2 regions of the Peribacillus frigoritolerans genome follow, and region 2 is predicted to be linked to the other one. Evidence: a T-box and tRNA genes for the amino acid it is inferred to sense, from the RefSeq annotation. Region 2 holds a T-box; the other holds one or more tRNA genes.

Evidence for each region. The T-box of region 2 lies ahead of thrS (threonine--tRNA ligase). A T-box ahead of a tRNA ligase gene usually reads a tRNA of that ligase, here a tRNA-Thr.
Region 1: it has a tRNA-Thr gene. The T-box ahead of thrS (threonine--tRNA ligase) is inferred to sense a tRNA for this amino acid. The anticodon was not compared.

The regions. Positions count from the first base shown of each region.
Region 1 is NZ_CP158190.1:4,951,900-4,958,784, forward strand. It holds gene ABOA58_RS24435 (TraR/DksA C4-type zinc finger protein) at 67-816, shown strand; tRNA gene ABOA58_RS24440 (tRNA-Glu) at 858-929, opposite strand; tRNA gene ABOA58_RS24445 (tRNA-Ser) at 933-1,023, opposite strand; tRNA gene ABOA58_RS24450 (tRNA-Asn) at 1,025-1,099, opposite strand; tRNA gene ABOA58_RS24455 (tRNA-Ile) at 1,112-1,188, opposite strand; tRNA gene ABOA58_RS24460 (tRNA-Gly) at 1,194-1,267, opposite strand; tRNA gene ABOA58_RS24465 (tRNA-His) at 1,272-1,347, opposite strand; tRNA gene ABOA58_RS24470 (tRNA-Phe) at 1,360-1,435, opposite strand; tRNA gene ABOA58_RS24475 (tRNA-Asp) at 1,459-1,534, opposite strand; tRNA gene ABOA58_RS24480 (tRNA-Met) at 1,541-1,614, opposite strand; tRNA gene ABOA58_RS24485 (tRNA-Ser) at 1,716-1,808, opposite strand; tRNA gene ABOA58_RS24490 (tRNA-Ile) at 1,830-1,906, opposite strand; tRNA gene ABOA58_RS24495 (tRNA-Met) at 1,917-1,993, opposite strand; tRNA gene ABOA58_RS24500 (tRNA-Ala) at 2,022-2,097, opposite strand; tRNA gene ABOA58_RS24505 (tRNA-Pro) at 2,115-2,191, opposite strand; tRNA gene ABOA58_RS24510 (tRNA-Arg) at 2,203-2,279, opposite strand; tRNA gene ABOA58_RS24515 (tRNA-Leu) at 2,289-2,377, opposite strand; tRNA gene ABOA58_RS24520 (tRNA-Gly) at 2,390-2,464, opposite strand; tRNA gene ABOA58_RS24525 (tRNA-Leu) at 2,473-2,554, opposite strand; tRNA gene ABOA58_RS24530 (tRNA-Lys) at 2,563-2,638, opposite strand; tRNA gene ABOA58_RS24535 (tRNA-Thr) at 2,659-2,734, opposite strand; tRNA gene ABOA58_RS24540 (tRNA-Val) at 2,745-2,820, opposite strand; rRNA gene rrf (5S ribosomal RNA) at 2,832-2,947, opposite strand; rRNA gene ABOA58_RS24550 (23S ribosomal RNA) at 3,066-5,998, opposite strand; rRNA gene ABOA58_RS24555 (16S ribosomal RNA) at 6,175-6,885, opposite strand, start outside.
Region 2 is NZ_CP158190.1:4,398,296-4,405,180, reverse strand. It holds gene ABOA58_RS21545 (peptidase) at 1-633, shown strand, start outside; gene ABOA58_RS21540 (amino acid permease) at 738-2,195, shown strand; gene ABOA58_RS21535 (DUF7010 family protein) at 2,525-3,127, shown strand; gene ABOA58_RS21530 (hypothetical protein) at 3,170-3,445, opposite strand; T-box leader at 3,567-3,788, shown strand; T-box leader at 3,818-4,039, shown strand; T-box leader at 4,071-4,292, shown strand; gene thrS (threonine--tRNA ligase) at 4,353-6,260, shown strand; gene ABOA58_RS21520 (hypothetical protein) at 6,439-6,885, opposite strand, start outside.

The sequences.
Region 1 (6,885 bases), 550 kb from region 2:
AATAGATAATACAACCATCCTACCAATATAAAATGAGATTTGGACTTTAGAAGGAGTGAATAGGATATGGCAACGAAACAACAAACGCAAAAATTAAAAAAGGAACTGCTTCAAGAAAAAAATGAGTTAAGTAGTAGAATTCAAAATGATGAACAATCTGTTCTGGATAAAAGCCAGACGGAATCCGTAGGGGAATTATCATCTTATGATAATCATCCTGCTGACCTAGGAACCGAATTATTCGAGATGGAACGGAATCAAGCACTCGATGAGCATGCACAATCAGAAATGGAGAAAATCGAGGAAGCATTAAAAGCATTGGAAGAAGGTTCGTATGGCCATTGTAAAACCTGCAATAGGGAAATCCCCATCGAGAGGCTTGAAGCGATCCCAAGCACCCTCTACTGTGTCGAGCATGCCCCAGAAGGGCCTACTGCACAAGAGCGACCAGTGGAAGAGGAAATACTGATTCCATCCAAGGGTGATCATTTTGAAAATCGTCATGGAAATGAAATAGTGGATAAAGAAGATAGCTTTGGTGATGTCGCCAAATTCGGTACATCCGAAACGCCATCTGATTACACCGGCGATCATGACAATTATAATGATCTTTATAAAACCGAAGATGAAACGGATGGATTTCCAGAAGACTATGAAGGATTTGCAGCTAATGATATCGAAGGGAAAAATAGAATGGACATACCGAACAAAAAGCAAAAGGAATATGAAGATACATTAGAAGAAGAAAATATCGATTCCCAGCTTGGAGACATTCCTTATAAACAAAAAGATAGTTATATCAATGAAAAGAAATGAAAAAAAGAAGCATACATGAATGTATGCTTCCTTTTTTGTTATGACCCGTACGGGATTCGAACCCGTGTTACCGCCGTGAAAGGGCGGTGTCTTAACCGCTTGACCAACGGGCCAAATGGCGGAGAAGGAGGGATTTGAACCCTCGCGCCGCTCGCGCGACCTACACCCTTAGCAGGGGCGCCTCTTCAGCCTCTTGAGTACTTCCCCATGGCTCCGCAGGTAGGACTCGAACCTACGACCGTTCGGTTAACAGCCGAATGCTCTACCACTGAGCTACTGCGGAACAATATGAATATGGTGGGCCTAAATGGACTCGAACCATCGACCTCACGCTTATCAGGCGTGCGCTCTAACCAGCTGAGCTATAGGCCCATATTTGGAGCGGGTGAAGGGAATCGAACCCTCATCATCAGCTTGGAAGGCTGAGGTTTTACCACTAAACTACACCCGCGAAATGGGGCGACTGATGGGAATCGAACCCACGAATGCCTGAACCACAATCAGGTGCGTTAACCACTTCGCCACAACCGCCGTAATAAGATATGGTGGCTCAGGACGGAATCGAACCGCCGACACAAGGATTTTCAGTCCTTTGCTCTACCGACTGAGCTACTGAGCCACATTTGTATTAAATTTAAAAAATGGCGGTCCCGACGGGAATCGAACCCGCGATCTCCTGCGTGACAGGCAGGCATGTTAACCGCTACACCACGGGACCTAATAATTGCGGGGACAGGATTTGAACCTGCGACCTTCGGGTTATGAGCCCGACGAGCTACCGGACTGCTCCACCCCGCGACGGTAATAATGAAACGATTTGCATCAAGTTTTCGTGTATATCGTTTTTTCGCTTCCTCTATGTAAGGTTGTTTAAAAACAACTTGCTGCTTTTAAAAAAATGGAGGAGGTAGAGGGATTCGAACCCCCGCGGGATTTGACTCCCCTGTCGGTTTTCAAGACCGATCCCTTCAGCCGAACTTGGGTATACCTCCACGGCTTTTAAAAAATGAATATGGTGGACCTTGTAGGACTCGAACCTACGACCGGACGGTTATGAGCCGTCTGCTCTAACCAGCTGAGCTAAAGGTCCTTATATTTATTGGTAGCGGCGGAGGGGATCGAACCCCCGACCTCACGGGTATGAACCGTACGCTCTAGCCAGCTGAGCTACACCGCCAATATAATATAAGTATCTGATTGAAAAATGGTGGAGCCTAGCGGGATCGAACCGCTGACCTCCTGCGTGCAAGGCAGGCGCTCTCCCAGCTGAGCTAAGGCCCCATTCATTAAAAATCACGTGGTCGGGAAGACAGGATTCGAACCTGCGACCCCTTGGTCCCAAACCAAGTGCTCTACCAAGCTGAGCTACTTCCCGCAATAAAAACATGGTGCGCCCGGCGGGAGTCGAACCTACAACCTTCTGATTCGTAGTCAGATGCTCTATCCAATTGAGCTACGGGCGCATATTATGATGGTGCCGAGGACCGGAATCGAACCGGTACGGTAGTCACCTACCGCAGGATTTTAAGTCCTGTGCGTCTGCCAGTTCCGCCACCCCGGCACATACGAAAAGTGGAGCGGAAGACGGGATTCGAACCCGCGACCCCAACCTTGGCAAGGTTGTATTCTACCACTGAACTACTTCCGCATGAAAGATGCGGGTGAAGGGACTTGAACCCCCACGCCTTGCGGCGCCAGATCCTAAGTCTGGTGCGTCTGCCAATTCCGCCACACCCGCATATAAAATGGTGAGCCATGAAGGATTCGAACCTTCGACCCTCTGATTAAAAGTCAGATGCTCTACCAACTGAGCTAATGGCTCGTGCTTGTACTATCTTAAAATGGTGCCGGCAAGAGGACTTGAACCCCCAACCTACTGATTACAAGTCAGTTGCTCTACCAGTTGAGCTACACCGGCAGGTGTAAAATGGTGGAGGATGACGGGATCGAACCGCCGACCCTCTGCTTGTAAGGCAGATGCTCTCCCAGCTGAGCTAATCCTCCATATAAAACCTGCTTGGCGACGTCCTACTCTCACAGGGGGAAACCCCCAACTACCATCGGCGCTGAAGAGCTTAACTGCCGTGTTCGGAATGGGAACGGGTGTGACCTCTTCGCTATCGTCACCAAACAATGTTAACATTTTTCAAGACATATATTATTATAACGTCTTTTTGAGAAAATGCAAGAAGAAATTTTCATTCCTTCAAAACTAGATAATAAGAAGGTATTTCATTTTTTAAAAAGCGTTGGTTAAGTCCTCGATCTATTAGTATCAGTCAGCTCCACATGTCACCATGCTTCCACCTCTGACCTATCAACCTGATCATCTTTCAGGGATCTTACTAGCTTGCGCCATGGGAAATCTCATCTTGAGGGGGGCTTCATGCTTAGATGCTTTCAGCACTTATCCCGTCCGCACGTAGCTACCCAGCTATGCCTTTGGCAAGACAACTGGTACACCAGCGGTGCGTCCATCCCGGTCCTCTCGTACTAAGGACAGCTCCTCTCAAATTTCCTGCGCCCGCGACGGATAGGGACCGAACTGTCTCACGACGTTCTGAACCCAGCTCGCGTACCGCTTTAATGGGCGAACAGCCCAACCCTTGGGACCGACTACAGCCCCAGGATGCGATGAGCCGACATCGAGGTGCCAAACCTCCCCGTCGATGTGGACTCTTGGGGGAGATAAGCCTGTTATCCCCGGGGTAGCTTTTATCCGTTGAGCGATGGCCCTTCCATGCGGAACCACCGGATCACTAAGCCCGACTTTCGTCCCTGCTCGACTTGTAGGTCTCGCAGTCAAGCTCCCTTGTGCCTTTACACTCTACGAATGATTTCCAACCATTCTGAGGGAACCTTTGGGCGCCTCCGTTACTCTTTAGGAGGCGACCGCCCCAGTCAAACTGCCCACCTGACACTGTCTCCCACCCCGATAAGGGGCGCGGGTTAGAATTTCAATACAGCCAGGGTAGTATCCCACCAACGCCTCCACCGAAGCTGGCGCTCCGGCTTCTCAGGCTCCTACCTATCCTGTACAAGCTGTACCAAAATTCAATATCAGGCTGCAGTAAAGCTCCACGGGGTCTTTCCGTCCTGTCGCGGGTAACCTGCATCTTCACAGGTACTATAATTTCACCGAGTCTCTCGTTGAGACAGTGCCCAGATCGTTACACCTTTCGTGCGGGTCGGAACTTACCCGACAAGGAATTTCGCTACCTTAGGACCGTTATAGTTACGGCCGCCGTTTACTGGGGCTTCGGTTCAAAGCTTCGCTTGCGCTAACCTCTCCCCTTAACCTTCCAGCACCGGGCAGGTGTCAGCCCCTATACTTCGCCTTGCGGCTTCGCAGAGACCTGTGTTTTTGCTAAACAGTCGCCTGGGCCTATTCACTGCGGCTTTTCTGGGCTATTCACCCTAAAAAGCACCCCTTCTCCCGAAGTTACGGGGTCATTTTGCCGAGTTCCTTAACGAGAGTTCTCTCGCACACCTTAGGATTCTCTCCTCGCCTACCTGTGTCGGTTTGCGGTACGGGCACCTTACATCTCACTAGAGGCTTTTCTTGGCAGCGTGGAATCAGGAACTTCGGTACTATATTTCCCTCGCCATCACAGCTCCGCCTTAATGGAAACGGGATTTGCCTCGTTTCCGGCCTAACTGCTTGGACGCGCATATCCAACAGCGCGCTTACCCTATCCTTCTGCGTCCCCCCATCGTTCAAACGATGTATAGGTGGTACAGGAATATCAACCTGTTGTCCATCGCCTACGCCTTTCGGCCTCGGCTTAGGTCCCGACTAACCCTGAGCGGACGAGCCTTCCTCAGGAAACCTTAGGCATTCGGTGGAAGGGATTCTCACCCTTCTTTCGCTACTCATACCGGCATTCTCACTTCTAAGCGCTCCACCAGTCCTTCCGGTCTGACTTCAACGCCCTTAGAACGCTCTCCTACCATCGACACCATACGGTGTCAATCCACAGCTTCGGTGATACGTTTAGCCCCGGTACATTTTCGGCGCGGAGTCACTCGACCAGTGAGCTATTACGCACTCTTTAAATGGTGGCTGCTTCTAAGCCAACATCCTGGTTGTCTAAGCAACTCCACATCCTTTTCCACTTAACGTATACTTTGGGACCTTAGCTGGTGGTCTGGGCTGTTTCCCTTTCGACTACGGATCTTATCACTCGCAGTCTGACTCCCAAGAATAAGTATTTGGCATTCGGAGTTTGACTGAATTCGGTAACCCGTTGGGGGCCCCTAGTCCAATCAGTGCTCTACCTCCAATACTCTCATCTTGAGGCTAGCCCTAAAGCTATTTCGGAGAGAACCAGCTATCTCCAGGTTCGATTGGAATTTCTCCGCTACCCACACCTCATCCCCGCACTTTTCAACGTGCGTGGGTTCGGGCCTCCATTCAGTGTTACCTGAACTTCACCCTGGACATGGGTAGATCACCTGGTTTCGGGTCTACGACCTCATACTCATTCGCCCTATTCAGACTCGCTTTCGCTGCGGCTCCGTCTCATCAACTTAACCTCGCATGAAATCGTAACTCGCCGGTTCATTCTACAAAAGGCACGCCATTACCCATTAACGGGCTTTGACTACTTGTAGGCACACGGTTTCAGGATCTATTTCACTCCCCTTCCGGGGTGCTTTTCACCTTTCCCTCACGGTACTGGTTCACTATCGGTCACTAGGGAGTATTTAGCCTTGGGAGATGGTCCTCCCTGCTTCCGACGGGATTTCTCGTGTCCCGCCGTACTCAGGATCCACTCAGGAGGGAACGAAGTTTCAACTACAGGGTTTTTACCTTCTTCGACGGATCTTTCCAGATCGCTTCATTTACCCCGTTCCTTTGTAACTCCATGTTGAGTGTCCTACAACCCCAAGAGGCAAGCCTCTTGGTTTGGGCTAATTCCGTTTCGCTCGCCGCTACTCAGGAAATCGCGTTTGCTTTCTCTTCCTCCGGGTACTTAGATGTTTCAGTTCCCCGGGTCTGCCTTCAGTACCCTATGTATTCAGGTAAAGATACTGTTCCATTACGAACAGTGGGTTTCCCCATTCGGAAATCTCCGGATCAAAGCTTACTTACAGCTCCCCGAAGCATATCGGTGTTAGTCCCGTCCTTCATCGGCTCCTAGTGCCAAGGCATCCACCGTGCGCCCTTTCTAACTTAACCGTTAAAAAAGATCTTACAGATGCTTTGAAAAAAATTAATTGCCTTCTATCTATTATCTAGTTTTCAAGGAACAAAGCAGAAAGAATCCATCACATCGTGATGTTTGTCTTTCCTATTTGAATGAATTACTCATTCAAAACTGAACAAAACAAAAGCGCTCTCGTAATTATCCTTAGAAAGGAGGTGATCCAGCCGCACCTTCCGATACGGCTACCTTGTTACGACTTCACCCCAATCATCTGTCCCACCTTAGGCGGCTGGCTCCATGAAGGTTACCTCACCGACTTCGGGTGTTACAAACTCTCGTGGTGTGACGGGCGGTGTGTACAAGGCCCGGGAACGTATTCACCGCGGCATGCTGATCCGCGATTACTAGCGATTCCGGCTTCATGCAGGCGAGTTGCAGCCTGCAATCCGAACTGAGAATGGCTTTATGGGATTCGCTTACCTTCGCAGGTTTGCAGCCCTTTGTACCATCCATTGTAGCACGTGTGTAGCCCAGGTCATAAGGGGCATGATGATTTGACGTCATCCCCACCTTCCTCCGGTTTGTCACCGGCAGTCACCTTAGAGTGCCCAACTGAATGCTGGCAACTAAGATCAAGGGTTGCGCTCGTTGCGGGACTTAACCCAACATCTCACGACACGAGCTGACGACAACCATGCACCACCTGTCACTCTGTCCCCCGAAGGGGAAAGCCCTATCTCTAGGGTTGTCAGAGGATGTCAAGACCTGGTAAGGTTCTTCGCGTTGCTTCGAATTAAACCACATGCTCCACCGCTTGTGCGGGCCCCCGTCAATTCCTTTGAGTTTCAGCCTTGCGGCCGTACTCCCCAGGCGGAGTGCTTAATGCGTTAGCTGCAGCACTAAAGGGCGGAAACCCTCT
Region 2 (6,885 bases):
AGCATGGCTGTCATCAATCATATCCGTGCCTTGGAAGACAAGCGAAATGCACGTATCAGTGATCCGCTTTATCAGAACACGCCTATTCCGATTCCTATCAATCTAGGTGTCATTGAAGGCGGCAATTGGCCGTCATCCGTCCCCGACCTTGTGAAAATCGAAGGAAGGATGGGCGTTGCGCCGGAGGAAACGATGGAGCAGGCGAAAGACGAAATGGCTGCCTGGTTATTGCAGCTGGGGGAAGTGGACCAATGGTTCAAGGAAAACCCACCAGTATTGGAATGGTTCGGGGCACGCTGGGTTCCGGGAGCAATCGACGTAGAGCATGAATTGATGAATGCGCTTGTTCATCAATATCGGCAAGTGGCCGGACAGGACCCTGTCATTGAAGCATCTCCTTGGGGAACGGATGGGGGATTGCTGACACATGTAGGTGAAACGCCTGCAATCGTGTTCGGGCCAGGAGTAACCGAGGTTGCCCACTATCCAAATGAATACATCCTGCTCGACAACGTGTTCTCCACAGCCGAGATCATTGCCCTTACTTTAATTCAATGGTGTGGAATGGAGACTGAGCAGGATGGTGTCACCCAATCCGGGAATAGGGAGACGATACCAGGCAATGGCAATTAAACTGGATAGTAACCCAGCAAGTAAAGCACAAAGCGGTTGTTAAAAACTCTTATATTTCTTGAACTTTTAACTATAAAAGAAAATGAGGTAGGAACCATATGGATATGAATCTCATTGATAATCAAGAACCGACAGTTAAAAGGCAACTGAAAGCAAGGCATATGACCATGATTGCCATTGGCGGTTCAATAGGAACCGGATTATTCCTGGCAAGCGGGGCAACCATCCAGAGTGCAGGACCTGGTGGTGCCCTGGCTGCATATGCCTGCATTGGAATCATGGTTTATTTCTTGATGACGAGCTTAGGGGAAATGGCGACTTATATGCCTGTGTCGGGATCATTTTCCACCTACGCCACACGCTTTGTTGATCCCGCATTCGGCTTTGCACTTGGCTGGAATTATTGGTTTAACTGGGCAGTCACCCTTGCCGTGGAAATAGCTGCAGCAGCCATCATCATGAAATTTTGGCTCCCTGATGTACCCAGCCTTATATGGAGCGCATTGTTTCTTGGAATCGTCTTCACCCTCAACGCCCTATCCATTAAAAGCTATGGTGAATCTGAATATTGGTTTGCACTAATAAAAGTCATCGCCATCATTTTCTTTATCATTATTGGTCTATTGACCATATTGGGGGTTTTTGGCGGAAAGGTGATCGGATTTGAAAACTTCACCATGGATGAGGCACCATTCAAGGGAGGATTTTTATCGATCATCTCAATCTTTCTAATCGCGGGATTTTCTTTTCAAGGAACTGAACTTGTTGGTATTGCTGCCGGAGAAAGTGAAGAACCCGAAAAAAATGTTCCGAATGCGATCCGCCAAGTATTTTGGCGCATCCTCTTATTTTACATCGGGGCCATCCTGATACTCGGCCTCTTAATACCTTATACGAGTCCAAGTTTGTTGAACGGAGATGTCGAAAACATTTCTGTAAGCCCTTTCACGCTTGTCTTTGAACGGGCAGGACTGGCATTCGCGGCATCCGTCATGAATGCGGTCGTGTTAACCTCCTTACTATCCGCAGGGAACTCGGGGCTATATGCATCAACGCGGATGTTATGGTCGATGGCAAAAGATAAACAAGCTCCCAAATTCCTGGCTAAAGTCAACCGCAGGGGAATCCCGATGAATGCTTTGATCATGACATCCTTAATTGGAGGACTCGCCTTCTTGACCTCCATTTTCGGGGACCATGTATTTACATGGCTATTGAATGCATCCGGGCTGACCGGCTTCATCGCCTGGATTGGAATCGCCATAAGCCATTATCGCTTTAGACGTGCCTATGTTGCACAGGGTGGTGACCTAAACGAACTGAAATATAAAGCAAAATGGTTTCCATTCGGTCCGATTCTTTCATTCACCCTTTGCATGCTCGTCATAGCAGGACAGAACTATGGAGCATTCCTAAGCGGCAGCATCGACTGGTATGGCGTCGCCGTCTCCTATATCGGATTACCGATATTCCTGGTAGTCTGGTTAGGATACAAGATTTATCACAAGACCAAATTAATATCATTAAAAGATTGTCAATTCGATAAATCAGATGTGGCTTGATATCAATGGAAAAAACCTGAGACCCCTTTGGGGACTCAGGTTTTTTTATGGGGATTTGTATCGAAATCCAGTTATATCTGCGAAAATCGGAATATATCTGCGAAAATCGGAATATATCTGCGAAAATCGGAATATATCTGCGAAAATCGGAATATATCTGCGAAAATCCAGTTATATCTGCGAAAATCGGAATATATCTGCGAAAATCGAATTATATCTCCGAAACGGCAATTATCCATCTTAAATCATTTTTTTGCAGCTGAATAATTGGGAAGGGTGCGCAATACTATTATTCTATGTATGATAATACTTTGGATGAAAGGAAACTGATGATGAAAGAGGCGTTTCGCGGTTCTGGAATTGGAGTCATTTTCATGGCGTTCTTCGGTACAATGTGGGCAGGTACCGGTGTAATGGGATTGCAGGGGTGGGGGTTTCCCTACGTGGAACTCGCAGCCATATTGATCGGAATCATAATGGTTATCGGAGGCATATCATTAATTCATGCATCACAAAAAATGTCCAATCAAGTTTCAGAAAATGGGGCTAGGCGGCTGAGGCGTATCGGATTTTTGTTTAATATGGTCTTCATTGCCGAAGGTTTGCTGATTGGGATTGCCATTGCCATCTGTAACTTGATAAATCAGATTGATCTTATACCGGGAATCATCGCCATTATTGTTGGGATTCATTTTTTACCTTTGGCGTCACTTTTCCAAATCAAGATCTACTATGCAACAGGAGTGCTTCTCTGTTTATTGGCGCTGATCACATTGCTTATTGTGCCAGACACCGTCATGTTGAGGGAGCATCAAATCCTTGCACCGATATCATTGCTCGGCTTCGGATGTGCGCTAATTCTCTGGACCACTGCACTTACGCTATGGCTTGGAATAAAGAATTCAAGGCGAACGATAGCCGATGAAGATTGAACTCATCAAAAAACCCGTCATGATGAACGGGTTTCATTTCGATTAATTTTTCATCCAGGTCAAGAGCCTGACAATTTGAAATGGCTCATTCCAAACGAGAATGAAACTTAAAAGAAAGAATGCAGCCACAGCCAAAAACTTAGTCTTTCCTTGTTCATTGATAAACATGGCCCCGAAACTGCAAAACATACCAATAAGTAACGCACCGAATCCTGAAATCATAAGCAGCTCGGAGGCTTTTGGTAAAGCAAGGGAACAGCAAAATGCTAGTGTACCAATCACGGCAAATACGATAGACCAATTGCTTAAACTTTTCATAGAGACTCCTTTTTTACTAATTATACCAATTTAGTGTTTATAATAAAATAAATAAATTTGAGGTTGTCACTTATGGGAATATATTGTAATATATATAACAATATAAAAATCCATTTACATTTTAGAAGCATTGATAAGGATATGAATCATTTTTACGGTCTGCAGAGAGGGAAGGGCAGCTGCGAACTTCCTGGCTTAGGAAACTGATTTACCGCCTTTGAGCTATATCGGTGAACAAGAGTAACTGATATCGTCTAAGCTGCGTTACAAGCTCCAGAGCCATGAGTGTTTTCTTGCTTATGGGAAATTGGGTGGAATCACGGGTAACGCACTCGTCCCTTACTTAGGGATGGGTGCGTTTTTTATTATTATAATATTGCCATGATAAGGACATGAATCATTTTTACGGCCTTCAGACAGGGAAGGATAGCTGCGAACTTCCTGGCTTAGGAAACTGATTTACCGCCTTTGAGCTATATCGGTGAAAGAGAGTAACTGATATCGTCTAAGCTGCGTTACAAGCTCCAGAGCCATGAGTGTTTCTTGCTTATGGGAAATTGGGTGGAACCACGGGTAAACGCACTCGTCCCTTATATAGGGATGGGTGCGTTTTTTTATATATAAAAATATTGCGATGATGAGGACATGAATCATTTTTACGGCCTGCAGAGAGGGAAGGGTAGCTGCGAACTTCCTGGCTTAGGAAACTGATTTACCGCCTTTGAGCTATATCGGTGAACAAAAGTAACTGATATCGTCTAAGCTGCGTTACAAGCTCCAGAGCCATGAGTGTTTTTTGCTTATGGGAAAATGGGTGGAACCACGGGTAAACGCACTCGTCCCTTGCATAGGGATGTGTGCGTTTTTTTATTATTAAAAAAGGAGTGTTTATGTGATGGGTGAAAAAATGATTAAAGTTCAATTTCCGGATGGGCAGAAAAGGGAATATCCGCAAGGGGTGACAGTGGAAAGTGTGGCAGGGTCTATCAGCTCAAGTTTAAGGAAAAAGGCAGTAGCAGGAAAACTGGATAAGCAACTGGTTGATCTAAGTCACAAGCTTAATAAGGATGCCGAACTGTCGATCTTGACTCTGGATTCGGATGAAGGATTACAAGTATTACGACATACATCGGCACATGTTTTGGCGCAGGCTGTGAAAAGGTTATACCAAAACGTGGAATTAGGGATGGGGCCAGTCGTGGAAGATGGTTTTTACTATGATTTTAAGTTAGACCATCCTTTGAGTTCAGAAGATCTACAAGCCATTGAAAAAGAGATGGAGCATATCATAAGTGAAAATCTGGAAATTAAAAGGATCGAAGTGACTTATGAAGAAGCTGTGAAGTTATTCGAGGACAGAGGGGAGTCATTCAAGTTGGATATAGCAAAGAACATCCCTAATGGTGAAAAATTAACGCTCTATCAACAAGGGGAGTTCATCGATCTTTGCAGAGGGCCGCACCTTCCATCCACATCATTTGTAAAATCGTTCAAATTGACTCGTGTATCTGGTGCCTATTGGCGGGGAGACAATCAAAATGAAGTTCTTCAAAGGGTATATGGCGTGGCTTTCCGAAAGAAAAAAGATTTACAGGAGCATTTTGAATTTCTGGAAGAAGCGGCTAAACGCGATCACCGTAAATTAGGGAAGCAGTTGGAGTTATTCATGTTTTCGGAGGAAGCCCCTGGAATGCCGTTTTATTTACCGAAAGGACAAATCGTTAGAAATGAATTGGAGAAGTTCTCGCGGGAGCTTCAGACTGAGGCTGATTACGACGAAGTTCGGACTCCTTTCATGATGAACCAGCGCTTATGGGAACAATCGGGTCACTGGGATCATTACCATGAGAATATGTACTTTACAGAGGTGGATCAAACAAAATTTGCGATGAAGCCAATGAACTGTCCGGGTCATATGCTTATTTTCAAAAACAGTCTTTATTCTTACAGGGATTTACCGATCCGGATGGCCGAATTCGGTCAAGTCCACCGTCATGAATATAGCGGTGCATTGAACGGGATGCTGCGTGTCCGTACATTTTGCCAGGATGATGCCCACATCTATGTTCGGCAGGATCAAATCGAAAGTGAAATTAAACAAGTGTTTCATCTGATTGATAAGGTGTATCGCACTTTTGGATTCGAGTATTCCGTGGAGCTCTCGACTCGTCCAGAGGATTCAATGGGAGATGATTCCCTTTGGGAAGCTTCTGAAACAGCCTTGAAAAATGTACTGGAAAGCATCGGGATACATTATCAAGTTAATGAAGGGGACGGGGCATTTTATGGACCGAAAATTGATTTTCATATTAAAGATGCATTAAAACGAAGCCATCAATGTGCAACAATCCAGCTTGATTTTCAAATGCCCGACAAATTTGATCTGACTTACATCGATGAAAATAATGAAAAAGTACGTCCGGTCGTCATTCATCGTGCCATTTTTGGATCGATCGATCGTTTTTTTGGAATTCTGATAGAACATTTTGCCGGTGCTTTTCCGGTATGGCTCGCCCCGGTGCAAGTACAGATCATCCCTGTCTCACAGGTTCATTTGAATTATTGTTTAAAGGTTCAAAAAGAACTGAAGAATCAAGGCATAAGAGTGAAAATTGATGATCGGAATGAAAAGCTGGGGTATAAAGTCAGGGAAGCACAGATGGGGAAAATCCCATATATGCTGGTTCTTGGAGATAAAGAAGAGGAAGAAAATCAAGTGAATGTCCGGAAATACGGGGAACAAGAATTTGAAAATGTCGCAATAGAAACGTTCATCAAGAAAATGGTTCAGCAAATAAAAGAACGCAGCATCTAATAAAAAAGCAGCTTAATCCGGAATTCACGAGTAAAAACGCAAAACTCACGAGTAAAAGTGCAAAACTCACGAGTAAATTACAAAATTCACGAGTAAAAGCATGAAATTCACGAGTAAATGCCCCTTGGATTATGTTTTTATAAAAAGAGACAGCCGAAATAGCTCGGCTGCCTTTTTTCTATCTACAAATCCATACCCAGCCAACGCCCGGAATGAACTGTTGGAAACAGTTACCGCCCGGTCCGCCTTGACCGCCACCTTGACCGCCACCTTGACCGCCACCTTGACCGCCGCCTTGACCGCCACCCTGGCCGCCACCTTGACCGCCGCCTTGACCGCCGCCTTGACCGCCGCCTTGACCGCCACCTTGACCGCCGCCTTGGCCGCCGCCACCGACAGGGCAGGTTAATCCTAGGTATTGCAATCCGACTATATCTGTACGATGAACCTCATTTGGGATGCCACCTTCTAGTATCTGTACCATACCAGTGGCAGTATTGAGGCCCATCAAAATAAAGGTATGCTGGCTGTTACCCCAAAATGCTCTGAAACAATGACCTTGTCGGCCTGCGTTCAAATGGCTCTGAATAGTGGCTTCTGGAACCAGTGTTTGTACTGGCAGTCT